2 regions of the Streptosporangium sp. NPDC048047 genome follow, and region 2 is predicted to be linked to the other one. Evidence: riboswitches for the same ligand, from Rfam matches in the RefSeq annotation. Region 2 holds a riboswitch; the other holds the start of a gene.
The links. A riboswitch is a leader RNA that binds a small molecule or an ion and turns the genes downstream of it on or off. The one in region 2 is predicted to bind cyclic di-AMP.

Region 1: it holds a riboswitch for cyclic di-AMP, as region 2 does, so the genes downstream of both, AB0D67_RS13415 (NlpC/P60 family protein) here and AB0D67_RS04855 (hypothetical protein) in region 2, are expected to answer to the same signal.

Annotation. Positions count from the first base shown of each region.
Region 1 covers NZ_JBEZNH010000012.1:60,224-67,806, forward strand. Annotated here, with positions in the region: gene AB0D67_RS13395 (L-aspartate oxidase) at 1-1,640, shown strand, start outside; gene AB0D67_RS13400 (type III pantothenate kinase) at 1,646-2,428, shown strand; gene lysX (bifunctional lysylphosphatidylglycerol synthetase/lysine--tRNA ligase LysX) at 2,453-3,955, shown strand; gene AB0D67_RS13410 (LuxR C-terminal-related transcriptional regulator) at 4,646-4,894, shown strand; gene AB0D67_RS13415 (NlpC/P60 family protein) at 5,090-6,139, opposite strand; cyclic di-AMP (ydaO/yuaA leader) riboswitch at 6,145-6,298, opposite strand; gene AB0D67_RS13420 (amino-acid N-acetyltransferase) at 6,636-7,319, shown strand; partial or broken gene AB0D67_RS13425 (hypothetical protein) at 7,408-7,583, shown strand, end outside.
Region 2 covers NZ_JBEZNH010000004.1:52,947-60,529, forward strand. Annotated here, with positions in the region: gene AB0D67_RS04840 (oxidoreductase) at 1-651, opposite strand, end outside; gene AB0D67_RS04845 (LysR family transcriptional regulator) at 758-1,672, shown strand; gene AB0D67_RS04850 (DUF4253 domain-containing protein) at 1,766-2,593, shown strand; cyclic di-AMP (ydaO/yuaA leader) riboswitch at 2,861-3,005, shown strand; gene AB0D67_RS04855 (hypothetical protein) at 3,249-4,004, shown strand; gene AB0D67_RS04860 (alpha/beta fold hydrolase) at 4,385-5,242, shown strand; gene AB0D67_RS04865 (hypothetical protein) at 5,290-5,661, opposite strand; gene AB0D67_RS04870 (roadblock/LC7 domain-containing protein) at 5,674-6,336, opposite strand; gene AB0D67_RS04875 (hypothetical protein) at 6,395-7,378, opposite strand; gene AB0D67_RS04880 (roadblock/LC7 domain-containing protein) at 7,383-7,583, opposite strand, start outside.

The DNA.
Region 1 (7,583 bases), on a different contig from region 2:
AGGCGATCATGCGGCGGATGCGCGAGACCGGCGCCGCCCACATGTACCTCGACGCCCGCCATTTCGGCGAGCACAAGTGGCGCACCCGCTTCCCGACGATCCACGCGGTCTGCCTGGAGCACGGCATCGACCCGGTGACGCAGCCCATCCCGGTCGCGCCCGCCGCCCACTACGCCAGCGGCGGCGTCCGCGTCGACCTGCGCGGCCGTACCGGTGTGCCGGGCCTGTACGCCTGCGGCGAGGTGGCCTGCACCGGCGTGCACGGCGCCAACCGGCTGGCCTCCAACTCGCTCCTCGAAGGGCTGGTCTTCGCCGAGCGGATCGCCGCCGACATCCACACCGTACGGCCGGCGCCCGGCGACTCCGTCCCCCTGCCCGTGCCCGTGCCCGTGCCCGACGGGCGGCCGGCCGGCCTCGCCGACCCCCGGACCCGCCCCCGGATCCAGGCGCACATGAGCCGGGGCGCGGGCGTGCTGCGCGGCGAGGAGTCGCTGGCCGAGGTCGCCAAGGCCCTGCTGGGCGCGCGGTGGACCCCGGTGGCGGTCGAGCCGTGCACCGAGTCGTGGGAGGCCACGAACCTGCTGACCGTCGCGTCGGCACTGGTCGCGGCGGCCCGCAACCGGGAGGAGACCCGCGGCTCGCACTGGCGCGAGGACTTCCCCGACCGGAATGATGCCTGGTGGCTGGGCCACCTGGACCTGACCCTGACATCGGAGGGAATCACGATGACGTACGTGCCCCACGAGCGGCGCACGACCGGGCTGCCGCCGCGGGCGGCGGCCGAACTCACCGAGGCGGGCCTCGACCCCGCCGGGGTGGAGGCGGTCGTGGAGGCCGCGCTGCGGGAGGACCTCCAGGAGGCCGGCGACGTCACCAGCGCCGCCACCATCCCCGCCGGCCGTACCGACACCGCCGACGTGGTGGCCCGCGCGGACGGGGTGGTCTGCGGGCTGGCCCTCGCCGAGGCCGTCTTCTCCCGCGTCGGCGGGGACGGCGTCGTGGTCGAGCGCCGCGTCAAGGACGGCGAGCGGGTCTCCCGCGGCGACGTCCTGATGACGGTCACCGGCGCCACCCGCGACCTGCTGACCGCCGAGCGGACCGCCCTCAACCTGCTCACCCACCTGTCCGGCGTCGCGACCCTCACCGGCCGCTGGACCGAGGCCGTGGCGGGCACCGGCGCGCGGATCAGGGACAGCCGCAAGACGCTGCCCGGCCTGCGGGCCCTTGAGAAGTACGCCGTCCGCTGCGGCGGCGGGGTCAACCACCGCATGTCGCTTTCGGACGCCGCCCTGATCAAGGACAATCACGTCGTGGCCGCCGGCGGGGTGGCGGAGGCGTTCCGGGCCGTCCGCGACGCGTACCCCGGGTTGCCGATCGAGGTCGAGGTCGACCGGATCGACCAGATCGAGCCGGTGCTCGCGGAAGGAGCCGAGGAGATCCTGTTGGACAATTTCAGCGTGGAAGACCTGGCGCGGGCCGTACGGCTGGTGGGCGGCAGGGCACGACTGGAGTCCAGCGGAGGGCTGACCTTGGATTCGGCGCGTGAGGTGGCCGCGACCGGCGTCGACTATCTCGCCGTGGGCGCGCTCACCCACTCGGCGCCCGCGCTGGACATCGCCATGGACCTTCGAGGGAACTGATACTGATGCTGCTCGCCATCGACGTCGGCAACACCCACACCGTTCTCGGCCTGTTCGAGGGCGAGGAGGTCATCGAGCACTGGCGCATCGCCACCGACGCCCGGCGCACGGCCGACGAGATAGCCGTGGTGCTGCAGGGCCTGCTCGGCCAGTCACCGCTGCTCAAGGGCACCGACGTCAATGGCATCGTCATCTGCTCCACGGTGCCGTCGGTGCTCAACGAGATGCGGGAGATGTGCCGCCGCTACTACGGCGACGTCAACGCCGTGATCGTCGAGCCCGGCGTCCGCACCGGCGTGCCGGTCCGGATGGACAACCCCAAGGAGGTCGGCAGCGACCGCATCGTCAACGCGCTCGCCGCCATCAACCTGTACGGCGGGCCCTGCGTGATCGTCGACTTCGGCACCGCGACCTCCTTCGACGCCGTCTCCGCCAAGGGCGAGTACGTCGGCGCGGTCACCGCTCCCGGCATCGAGATCTCGGTGGACGCCCTGGCGGCGGCCGGCGCGCAGCTGCACAAGGTGGAGCTGGTCCGGCCGCGTTCGGTGATCGCCAAGAACACCGTCGAGGCGCTCCAGGCCGGCATCATCTACGGCTTCGCCGGCCAGGTGGACGGGATCGTCGAGCGGATGGCGGCCGAGCTGGCCGACGACCCCGACGACGTCACGGTCGTCGCCACCGGCAGCGCGGCGCAGCTCGTGGTGGGGGAGGCCCGCTCGATCGACGTCCACGAGCCGTGGCTCACTTTGATCGGGCTCAGGCTGATCTATAACAGAAACGTTCCGTAGCCGGACATCGGTACCCTTGGCTCTGTGACCGCTGACCTGACGAACCCGGCCGACGATCTGCCCGAGCAGATGCGTGTGCGCCGGGAGAAGCTCGATCGCCTCCGTGCCGAGGGTGTCGACCCCTACCCGGTGACCTTCCCGCGCACCGCGACCAACGCCGAGATCCGCGAGAAATACGCCGATCTCGCCGCTGACACCGCGACCGGCGACAAAGTGGGCGTCACCGGCCGCGTCATGTTGTCCCGGACCGGTGGCAAGCTCTGCTTCGCCACCATCCGCGACGGCTCGGCCGATCTCCAGGTCATGATCTCCCTGGACAGGGTCGGCGAGGAGTCCCTGGCCGCGTGGAAGCGCGACGTCGACCTCGGCGACCAGATCGGCATCGAGGGCGAGGTCATCACCTCCCGCCGGGGCGAGCTGTCCATCCTCGCCGACCGCTGGGCGATCACCTCCAAGTGCCTGCGCCCGCTGCCGGAGAAGCACGTCGGCCTGACCGACCCCGAGGCGCGGGTCCGCCAGCGCTACGTGGACCTCGTCGTCAACGACGAGGCCCGGAGGATGGCCTACACCCGCAGCGCCGTCGTGCGGGCGATCCGCGACTTCTGGCACGGCGAGGGCTACCTCGAGGTCGAGACGCCGATGCTGCAGCGCATCCACGGCGGCGCTTCGGCCCGGCCGTTCAGGACGCACATCAACGCCTACGACATGGAGCTCTACCTTCGCATCGCGATCGAGCTCTACCTCAAGCGGCTCGTGGTGGGCGGCATCGAGAAGGTCTTCGAGATCAACCGCAACTTCCGCAACGAGGGCGCGGACGCCACCCACAACCCCGAGTTCACGATGATGGAGGCCTACGGCACCTATCTCGACTACAACGGCATCGCCGACCTGACCCAGCGGATGATCCAGAACGCGGTCGTGGCCGCGCTCGGCCACTCCGTGGTGGTCCACGAGGGGCAGGAGATCGACCTGGGCCTGCCCGAGTGGCCGCGCGTCACCGTCTACGGATCGGTCTCGGAGGCGCTGGGCGAGGAGGTGACGACCGAGACGCCGCTGGAGCACGTGCGCAAGCTCGCCGACGCGCGCGACATCCGCTGGGACCCCAAGTGGGGCCAGGGCAAGCTCGTCCAGGAGCTCTTCGAGGAGCTGGTCGAGCACACGCTCATCCAGCCGACGTTCGTCATGGACTACCCGCTGGAGACCTCACCGCTGGCCCGGACGCACCGGGACAACCCGCTGCTCACCGAGAAGTGGGACCTCATCGGGTTCGGCACCGAGCTCGGCACCGGCTACTCGGAGCTGAGCGACCCGATCGAGCAGCGCCGCCGCCTCACCGAGCAGTCGCTGCTCGCCGCGGGCGGCGACCCCGAGGCCATGCAGCTCGACGAGGACTTCCTCACCGCCCTGGAGTACGGCATGCCGCCCACCGGCGGCGTGGGGGTCGGTGTGGACCGCCTCGTCATGGCCTTCACCGGCAAGAACATCCGCGACACCATTCTGTTCCCGCTGGTGAAGCCCACCGGCTGAGCGTCACCGGGCCCGCCCCGCGGGCCCGGTCCGCCAGGCCCTCCGGCCTCGCCCGACGAGCCCGCGGTCCCCGTGGATCGCGGGCTCGTTCCGTTCCTCCCGCTGAGCGGAGACGCCATTTCCCCGATGATCCGGGCGGCCGGCGATCGGCTCCTCGCGGAATGCCGGAAAGCCGGTTTCATCCGACGGCCATTGCCCGATGATTTTCTCGGTGCCGTCAGGGGCGTGGCCGGGGGCCGCGGTCGACGGGATGCGCGACGCCCGCCGGGCCGATCGTTTTCTGCGGGAAATGCGGCGGGCGCCGGCCGTACGGCTCGTCCCGGCGGAGGACCCGCGGTGGCCCACGGAACGGTCCACGGCATGGCCCCACGGTGCGGCTCCGGGGCGGATCACGGTGATGACCTCGGCTCATGTCGCGGGCAGGCTGCGGACAGACCGCGGACACGCCTGGCGCGGGCCCCGGGCGCGACGGCGGTCCGGCGGCGCGCCCTCCGGCTCGGCAGCCGCTTAATCACAATGGGCCCGACATATCATGAGTACTTCATGTAACGCCCACTCTGTCAATAGTGTGGGCCATCTCTATGAAGAGCAGAGCTTGACGACCTTTGAACGGGGCGTTTACCGTTCCTGACGGGCGACATCGATTCCAGCGTGCTCACGCCTGAGTCCCGTTGCGGGGGGAGTTGCTAGATGGCATATCCGGAAGTGGATTCCCGCCGCGGCGAAAGTCTTCCGGGCACTGAGGATATCGATCTCAGCGAGGAGGACCTCGTGCTCCTGGCCGAGCTGGCCAAGGGCGTCACCGTCGACAGGGTGGGCCGCCGCCTCGACATCAGCGGCCGGACGGTCCGGCGCAGGCTGCGCGGGATCTGTGACCGCATCGGCGTGGCCACCGCGATCGAGGCGGTGGCCTGGGCCGCCCGCCGCCGCCTGATCTGACGCCGTACACCCGGCCGGTCCGCCGTGCACCGGCCGACCGGTCGTGGTCCGCCCGGTCAGGCCGTGCACCCTGCTGGTCGTGTGTCCGTCCGGCCGGTTCGTGCATCCGGCCGGTCATACGCCCGTCGGGTCAGGCCGGGCACCCTGCTGATCGTGTGCCCGGGTCCGTCCGGTCCGGCCGTACGCCGGCCGGATTCAGTCGGCGACGCGCACGCCCCCGGCGAAGGGCCGGTTGCCCATGGGGGCGATGCGGACCACGTCACCGGTCTGCGGGGCGTGGATCATCAGGCCGGCGCCGAGGTAGATCCCGACGTGATGCAGGTCGCTGTAGAAGAAGACCAGGTCGCCGGGGCGCAGTTGGTCGCGGGAGACGTGGGTGCCGGCGGTCCACTGGTCACCGGTGTAGTGGGGCAGGCTGATGCCGACCTTCTGGTAGGCCCACAGGACCAGCCCCGAGCAGTCGAAGGAGTTGGGTCCCTCGGCGCCCCAGACGTACGGCTTGAGCTGCTGGGTGAGCGCCCAGCGCACCGCCTCGGCCGCCTTGCCCTGGCCCACGACCGGAACGGTGAGCCTGGTCGCCCGGCCCTGCATGCCCTGGGCGCGGTCGCGGACCTCCCGGTAGAGGTTGCCCTCCAGCTTGCCGACCAGGCGTTCGATCTTGGAACGCTTGTCGCCGAGCTCGCCCAGCAGCTTCTTGACCTCGGCGGACCGGGCGCTGGCGCTGGCCCGGGCCTGCTCGGCGACCTTGAGCGCCTGGGCGACCTGGGCGACCTCCTCGCTCTGCCGCTGCTGGAGGGCGTAGCTGGTGGCGGCCTGGTCGAGGAAGGTGTCGGGGTCGCTCGACTGGGTGAAGGCGAGCGTGGAGCCCAGGCCCCCCGACATGTAGGTGCTCTGCGCGAGGAGGGTCGCCTTGGTGCGCCGGGACTCCAGCTCCGTCTCACTGGTGGACAGGTTCTTCTTGGCCACCTCGGCGGCGCGCTGCGCCTGCTTGAGCTTCACGCGTGCGCCGTTGTACTGCTCGGCGAGCGTCTCGACCTCGACGTGGAGCTTCTCGACCTGCTTGGCGAGCTGCCGGAGGTCCGGTTTCGGGTCCGCACCGGCGGACGTCATGGGAGCGCCGACCGCGAGGAGGGTGAACGCGAGCCCGATGGAGGCCGTCCGGCCGGAAAGGCGACGGGAGACGCGCTCCCGCATCGGGACGGGTCCGGCTGGACGTCCACTGCCACGGCGCGGCGTGCGCTTCACCAACGGGCTCCTCTCTCGGCCGCCTGCCGGGTTAGCTGACGGGTTCGGGCCGGAGGCAGCCCTACCGAGCACGCCGGTGACGGCTCGGATTCACCCCTGGGGACGCGTGGAGGGTGGGTCCCCGGCTCCCCGGGTCCGGGGATTCGGCGGGTCAGCTTTTCGGGGAAGCTGACATCGAGCACGGACATTAGTGCAATTGGAGGTTCATGCTCAACCAGAACCACAAAGTCGGTAGAGCTTTCACAACCGGAAAGTCACAGGCAGATCACATACTTTCATGATCCTCATGCCTGTCAACCTGGATCCATGTCGCTATGAGCGGCATACCGCCCATGTAGCCGCAGGCCCCGGTCCATGCCGAGGGCGAATGGCCGCCGTCACCGGGGTTTCCGGCCGGGCGCGACGGGGGTGACACCGGGAGCCGGGCGGTGCCGTTGTGACCGAAGTTACGGCTGGGCCGTAATGGGGGTGTGCCGAGGACGTACGCTGATCGGTCATGGAGCAGGTTGCGGAACCCTCCCCGGCGGCGGACGCCCTGACGGACGGGACCGGGGCGACGACCGGGTCGGCGAGCGGGGTCACGGCCGGGGCCACGGCGGGAGCCACAGCCGGGACCACCGGCGGGGTCACGGGCGAGGTCACGGTCCGGCGCGCCCGCACGCCGGACGTGCGGGCGATCCGGCGGCTGGTCGACACCTACGGCGGCGCCGGGCCGCGACTGCTGGAGAAGGCCACGGTCACCCTGTACGAGGACGTCCAGGAGTTCTGGGTGGCCGAGCGGGACGGGGCCGTCATGGGCTGCGGGGCGCTGCACGTCCTGTGGGAGGACCTCGCCGAGATCCGCACCGTCGCCGTCGATCCGGCGTGCCGGGGCCAGGGCATCGGCCACATGATCGTCTCGGCGCTGATCCGCACGGCCGGCGAACTCGGCCTGCGCAGGGTCTTCTGCCTCACCTTCGAGGTCGACTTCTTCGCGCGCCACGGCTTCCGGCGGATCCAGGGCACGCCCGTCTCGCCCGAGGTCTACGCCGAGTTGCTCGCCTCCTACGACGAGGGCGTCGCCGAATTCCTCGACCTGGAGCACGTGAAGCCGAACACCCTGGGGAACACGCGGATGCTGCTTCATCTGCCGCCCCAGGTCAGGCGCGATGACCGCAGTTGTGACTGTGACAAAAGGTGACTCTCGGACGACTATCTCGATACCTTGTGCTGCAACGTGCATGTGAGTCTCGAATGCGCCGCATGCGTAGTCGAAGTGAGGTGACGCGGTGACCAACGGACAGCCGCCGTATCCGCAGGATGATCCCGACCGCGATCGCACCCCGTCGGGACACTCCGGATACGGCTCGCACGACACGGGTCAGGGCCCCGGGGATCTCGACCCCGACGCGACGGTGGTGGGGTACCGGACGGACGGCACCGGACCCGGGCAGAACCAGCCCGG
Region 2 (7,583 bases):
GGGGATGGCGGCCGACTGCAGCAGCGCGCCGCCGCCGGCGAAGCCCGTCCTGAACGCCCCCGGCTCCACGACCAGCACCTTGATCCCGAACTGCGCGACCTCCTGGGCGAGCGCCTCCGAGAGCCCCTCCAGAGCGAACTTGGTCGCCGAGTAGGCGCCCACGCCCGGGAAGGTGAACCGGCCGCCCATGCTGCTCATCTGCACGATCGCACCCGATCCCTGCCGGCGCATGTGCGGCAGCACGGCCCGCGTCAACGCCGCCGGACCGAAGAAGTGCAGTTCCATCAGGTCGCGCAGTTCGCGGTCCGATGTCTCCTCCACGGCGCCGACCAGTCCGCGCCCGGCGTTGTTGACCAGCACGTCCACGCGCCCGTACCAGAGGACGACCTCGGCGACCACGGCGGCGACCCGGGCGGTGTCGGTGACGTCCAGCCCGACCGCGACGACCCGCTCCGGGTGGGCGGCGACCAGGTCGTCGAGCGCCTCGGGCCTGCGGGCCGCCGCGACGACGGTGTCACCGGCGGCCAGCGCCGCCTCGGCGATCGCCCGGCCGAAGCCGGAGGACGCGCCGGTGATCAGCCAGACCCGGCCCTCCGCCCGGCGGGCCGGAGCGGCGCCGGTGTTCGTCTCGATGTTCGTACGGATGTCCATTTCGGCCTCCACGTCGTCGTCAATGTCCTCTGTTATGCCGGACGGCCCGCGGGGGCGTCCAAGACAGATGATGAGGAGGGCCATAAAGAGGATTTATGATCGCAGGGTGGAGCTTCGCCAGCTGCGGTACCTCGTGGTGATCGACGAGGTGGGGAATCTCGGGCGGGCCGCCGAGCGCCTCTATGTCAGCCAGCCCGCCCTGTCCTACGCCCTCAGGAGCCTGGAGGGCGAGTTCGGCGTCCGGCTGTTCGACCGGCACGCCGGGGGCGTGCGGGCGACCGCCGCCGGACGGGAGGTGGTGGACGAGGCCCGCCGTACGCTCCTGCAGGCCGACCGGGTGACGGCCGCCGCGGAGCGGCACCGGCTGGGGCGGGCGGGGCGGCTGCGCGTCGGGTTCGAGGCCAGCGGGGCCGGTGAGCTGACCACCCGCGCCCGCGCCGAGTTCGCCCGCCGCCATCCCGGCGTGCGGGTGGAGCCCAAGCGCTTCGACTGGGGGCAGGAGGCCGCCGCGCTGCGTGAGGGCCGGGTGGACGTCGCCTTCGTCTGGCTGCCCGCCGACCTCACCGGCATGCGGTCCGAGATCGTGCACGTCGAGGGGCGGGTCGTCGGCCTGCCGTCCGGCCATCCGCTCGCCGGTCGCGACGGCGTCTCCGTCATGGAGGTGGCCGGCGAGCCCCTGATGTGGACCGAACGGGCGCCGCGCGAATGGGTGGACTGGTGGGCGGTCAACCCCCGGCCGGACGGTTCCGCCCCGCGCTGGGGGCCGACCAACGACAACGTCGAGGAGATGCTGGAGCAGGTGGCCGAGGGCGCCGCCGTCTGCTTCGCCCCGTCGAGCATGGCCCGCTACTACGCCCGCCCCGACCTCGCCTGGGTGCCCCTCACCGACGTCGAGCCGCTGCGGGTGGCCCTGGCCTGGCCCAGGGGTGCGGACGACCCGCTGGTGCGCGGATTCGCCGACGTGGTCCGCGAGCTCGCGGAGCCCGCGACGGCCCCTCGGCCCTCCCCGCGAGGGCCGTGAACGCGGTGTTTTTCGGCCGTGCTGGGGGGAGAACTGTCCTCCCGCCGCCTGACAGGCCAAAATTGGTCCGTGGTCAGGATCGGATCGACAGGGATGAGCGATTGCGAGCGGGAGCAACTTCCGCCGTTGCTGGGCCAGCTGTTCGCCGGCGGCGGTGAGGGGCGGGCGCTCTCGGTCGAGCTGCCTCCAGGCGACGTGGTGTGGCCCGACCCCGGCTACTCCCAGCTGATGGTCGGTTATCGTCCGGCGTTCTGGCTCAGTGACGAGCCGGTCTCCGCCGGGCTGTGGTCCGGCCTGCGGGCCGAGCACCCGCGCTCGGGCCTGTGGCCGTTGCTGCTGGAGGACTCCGTCCAGCCGTGGTCGTCCGGGCAGATCGCCCCGGACACGGTGGAGGAGATCGACAACTATCACACCGCCGCCTTCATGGCGGAGGTCTGGGCCGACTGGACCGAGAGGGCGGACGCCGAGCAGCTGGAGCTGCTGGCCCCGTTCGGCGCGCGGTGCCCGGGTCCGGCCCCCGCGGGCAGGCTCGCCACCGACCCCGACGTGGTCGCCGACTGGTACGCCGGGCTGGTCGCCGAGCGCAGGACCCCCCTGGGCCTGGTGGCCGTCGACCGGGGGGCCGACGCGCTGGCCGTCATGGGGTGGCAGGGCGCGCTGAACCACAACGAGTGGATGGTCCCGCTGGCCGCCGTGGTGCGGAGCTGGGAGGAGCGGTTCGGGGCGCGGCTGGTGGGCGTGGGTTTCAACACCCTCGACCTGAGCGTCGCGGCGCCCCCCACGACGGCGGAGCACGCCCTGCACGTCGCGGCGGAGCACTGGACGTTCTGCCCGGACAGCGTCGTCTACAGCGCCGGCACGCTCGCCGGCTACGCCGAGCAGATCATGGGCAGGAACGCCTGGTCGTTCTGGTGGGACTGACCGGGGCGGGCGGCCGTTTCCCGGGGTTCCGGGCGGGACCGCGGGCCGCGGGAAATGGCGGCGGTGAATCACCCGTATGTAATTCGCCGCGGCGTGTACGCCCTGGTCGGCGCCGGTTCAGGGGCCGATGAACCGGATCATGTGCCCTTTCTTGGCCATAGAAGGTAGATCTTCTGGTCATTCCATGGGTTCTGCTTTGCTTTGTCTGATTTGCCCGGTAGTGTCCTAGTCATCGGCAGGTGACCTGCACCCTCATCCGAGGGGGCGACCGGGCCGACGTCGAATCCCGAAGCCGTCATGGTATGGGAGCCGGGGACCCACCTTCCGGGGTGAATCCGCCGCGAACGCGGTGGTAGGGCACTCCACCGCCCGAACCCGTCAGCTAACCCGGTAGACGAGATGGAGAGGAGATCCCTCAGTGGGAGACCGCGCCACCTTCGTACCGGTATGCAGCATTTCGCTGCCGGTCCTCTGAGACTTTCACATCCCCTGGGTTCTTCCGCCGCGATCGGTCGCGGCATCCCCCAGCGCTCCGTGTAGCGCCACCTGATCCACCCCTGCGCCTCTTCTTCCCTGTGAGCGCGACCCCGCCGATGCCTCCCTTCACGCATGGCGTCCGGCTGCCCCGTTCCCTCGCGAAAGAGTTCGTTTCCTCATGCCTTCCCTGGATCCCCGCACGTCCGCCCGCAAGACCCGCTACGCCGTCGCCGGCCTCGTCGGCGCCGGGCTCCTCGCCTCCGCCGCCGCCGTCTCGGCCCTCCCCTCGGCCGACCGGGACGCGCCCGCCGCCTCGGCGGCCGGCACCGGGGTCACCGCGGTGAGCGAGCCGGTCGCGGCCGCGGTCCCCGAGGCCGCCCCCGCCCAGGCCGCCGCGCCGAAGGCCGCCGCCGCTCCCGAGCAGGCCGCCGCGCCGGAGCAGGCCGCCCCCGCCAAGCCGCAGAAGGTCACCAAGACCGTCATGCTGAAGGGCCAGACCAAGGCCTCCTACTTCTGGGACGACTCCTCCGGCCGCGCCGGTGACACCGGCCTCCCCGCCAGTGGCAAGCCGATGCAGAAGGGCATGATCGCCAGCCCGAGCTGGCCGCTGTTCACCGAGGGCTACGTCATCTACAAGGGCAAGAAGGCCAAGTTCTTCGTCGGCGACCGCGGCCCCGGTGTCCCCTCCAGCAGCGGCGTCATGATCGACCTCGACGCCAAGACCTTCGCCGACCTGACCGGCGGCACGTTCAACCCCGGCACCCTCGGCGTGGACGGCAACGGCGGCATGGGCCACATCAAGGTCGACTACGTCATCACCAAGTGGGGCGACGGTCCGGGCAAGAAGAACGACCCGGTCCCCTTCTCCACCGGTGCCTGGGGCAAGCGGGACGGCGACCCGGCCAAGCCGGTCCAGATCACCGTCAAGCCGTAACCGGCCGGAACGGCGCCGCCGCACCATCACGGCGGCGCCGCCGGACCGTCACGACGCCGCCCCGCGCCAGTGCGGCACCATCGGGCCGTGACGGCTCACCGGGTCATAAAGGTTCCACCGGGCCGTGACGGCTCGGTCAGGCCGTGACGGCCGGAGGCGAAGAGCTTCACCTCAGACTTTCCTGGACACGGGAGCGGACGCCGGCGCAGGGCGTCCGCTCCTGCTTTTCGCTCTCCGGCCCTTCGGTGCGGGGATGCCTTGCCCCGACCTGGGCAGAATGACATTCTGTTCCGGGTTACCGGTCCGTCATCTCCAGGCGGCGGGAGCCGTCCGGGCGGCCACCCGGCCCGCCCGCGGACGGATGGGGGAGAGGGAGCGACATGACGACGCGCGTCCGGGCCAACGGCATCGAGATCGCCTATGAGACCTTCGGGTCTCCCGGCGACCGGCCGCTTCTGCTGATCATGGGCCTCGGCGCCCAGATGATCCACTGGGACGAGGAGTTCTGCGAGCTGCTCGCCGGCCGCGGGCACCACGTGGTGCGGTTCGACAACCGCGACGCCGGCGAGTCCACCCACCTGAACGACGCCGGGGCGCCCGCCCTCGGCGGCGGCCGGGCCCCCTACCTGCTCGACGACATGGTCGACGACGCCGCCGGGCTGCTCGACGCGCTCGGCTGGGAGTCGGCCCACGTGGTCGGCGCCTCGATGGGCGGCATGATCGCCCAGGCGATGGCGATCGGCCATCCGCGCCGGGTGCGGAGCCTCACCTCGATCATGTCCACCCCCGGCCACGCGGTCGCCCCGCCCACCGAGGCGGCGATGGCGGTGCTCATGGCGCCGCCGCCGCCCGACCGCGAGGCCGCGATCCGTCAGGCGCTGAGCACCTGGGAGATCCTCGGATCCCCCGGATACCGGATGGACCGCGAGCGCGTCGCCCAGATCACCGAACTCAGCTACGACCGCGGCCTCGACCCGGCCGGGACCGCCCGGCAGCTCGCCGCGATCCTGGCCTCGGGCGACCGTACGGCGCTGCTCGGGAAGATCACCGTACCCACCCTCGTACTGCACGGCGAGGCCGACCAGCTCATCCCGGTGGCCGGGGGGATCGCCACGGCGGACGCGATCCCCGGCGCCAGGCTGGTCACCTTCCCCGGCATGGGCCACGACCTGCCGCGCCTGCTCTGGCCGGCCTTCGCCGACGCGATCGGTGAGCTCACCGCCTCCGCCGAGCGGTGAGCTCCGGTACGGCCCGCGCTCCCGGTGCGCGGAGCCGTACCGGAGGATCAGACCTCGAGTCTCTCCTCGATCATCCGCAGGGTGTGCCGGGCCAGCGCCAGGTTGCCCCGGTTGCGGTCCAGCGCCAGGTACAGGAAGAGACCCTTGCCGCTCCGGCCGGTGACCGGGCGGATGATGTGGTACTGCGCGCTGAGCGTGATGAGGATGTCCTCGATGGTGTCCTTGAGGCCGAGGGAGTCCATCGTCCGCAGCTTGGCCTTGACGACCTCGGTGTTGCCCGCCGCGGCCACCTGGAGGTCCAGGTCCTTGGAGCCGCCGAGCGCGCCCAGCGCCATGCCGCTGTTGTAGTCGACGACGACCGCGCCGACCGCGCCGTCGATGCCCATCATTTCCTTGAGAGAGATATCCATGTTGCCCATGTCTGACTCCGATCAGTGGGGTGTCGATGTGCGGGACGTGAGGGCGGCCATTCTCACCGCCGTCTTGCGGCCCTCCAGGCGCAGCAGCCCGAGGTTGGTCCCGGGCCGGGCGAGCACCGTGAGGACGATCGTGGGGCCGGCGGCGTAGAAGGCCGCGTAGCCGTTGTCACCGGAGATCAGCGTCTCCTCGAAGGAGCCCTTGTCGGCCATGGCCGTCAGCCGGCTGCTGAGCGCGAGCACCGCGGAGGACAGCGCGCCGATCTGCTCGGTCTCACCTCGCAGGTCGCTCGCCAGCGTCAGGCCGTCCACGCTGCAGGCGATGCTTCCGTTCACCTCCGGCACGCGCTCGCGCAGCAGCGCCATCTCCTCGTGCAACCGGTCGCGCAGCAGGGCCAGCTCCCGCCGGGCCCGCTCGCGGCGCGACACCCCCTCCCCGTCCGGCGCGGAAGGGGCCTGCGCGGGGGACGCCGGTACGGTGCCCGGCGTGCCCGGCGTGCCCGGCGTGTCCGCTCCGGACGGTCCGGACGGTCCGGACGCTCCGGCGGCGGGTCCGGGAGACTCGGCGCCGGACTCGCGGAACGGCACGACGTCCCGGTCGCGGGACGCGGCGGGATCCGGGTACGGCCGGTCGCGCGTCGGCAGCGTCGCCTGCGGTTCCCGGTCACGCGCCTCCACCGGCGGTCTCCTTCCGATCAGCTTCAACGTCCGCAACCTCAGCGGCATCGGGACGAGCTCATGTCAGTGCCTCCAGTGCGTTCCTCAGCCGGATGAGCAGGTTCACGTCGGCGGGGTCCCCGGTCGCCGCGGGGAGCCACCGCGCGGACGCGGTGCCCCCCGCGGCGCCGTCCCGGGGTTCCCCGCCCGCCCGGGGCTCCCCGGTGGTCTTCGGGCGCCGCGGCAGCGCCGGCGGGGCCGACGGCGTCTGCGGCGTCTGCGGCGTCTGCGGGGGTGACGGCGCCTGTGAAGCCCGCGGCGTCTGCGGGGGTGACGGCGCCTGCGGGATCCGGGACGCCGGTGCCCCCGTCCCGGAGACGGGCGCGACCCCGGGCCGTTCGCCCGGTTCCGGGACGCGGAGCAGCCCCGCCGCGGCCAGCCGCCGTACGGCGAGCAGCACCGAGTAGGCGGGCCGGCCGAGTCTGCGCGCCAGTTCCGCGGGGGTGGCGGCGGAGTCGGCCGCGACCAGGACCTCCCACTGCAGTGAGGTCAGCACCACCCGCTGGGCGGGGATGCGGGCCAAGGGGACGACCGGGAGCGTGTCCAGCTCGCCGGACGGCCAGGCACGGTCCAACTGGGCCCTCCTCCGCTCGCACTCCCGGGACAGCCCGGCGACGTCGAAGTACCACTGGGGTCCGAGCCAGTGCCGGTCCCCGGAACGGAACCCCTTCCGGTGCGCGGCCGAGCCGGACAGGAAGTACGCGGCGTCGAGCACCGCGCTCAGCACGCAGAACTCCAGCTCGCCGCGGGTCAGCACGCCCTGCCCGACCAGCCGTTCACCGCCCGGCCGGTCCTCGGTGGCCGCCTGCCTGGCCTGCCGTACGGCCTGCGCCGGGATCCTGTCGCCCGCGGTCAGCAGGTCCTCCAGCCTCGGGACGGCCGGGGTCTCGGCGTAGGTCACCCGGCCGTCGGTCAGGTAGACCGTCCCCGCCTCGTCCAGGCGCAGTGCGCCGGTGACGCGGTCCTCGGCCAGGTCGCTGAGAACGCTCTCCATCGTCGGCATGGCGTCACGTCGTGACGAGTCGGCCGGAAATGGACCGCAGGCGGTGGCGGGCGAGAGCGAGATTCGAGCGTTCAGGGTCAAGGCGGACATAAATCACCAGCGGGCCGTCGAAGGCCGTTTCCATCGGCCGGAGTAAATGATGTCCGTTATCCGCGGTTACGATCATGTCGTTTATTCGGATCGTTCCGCCGGGTGAATTCAGGGC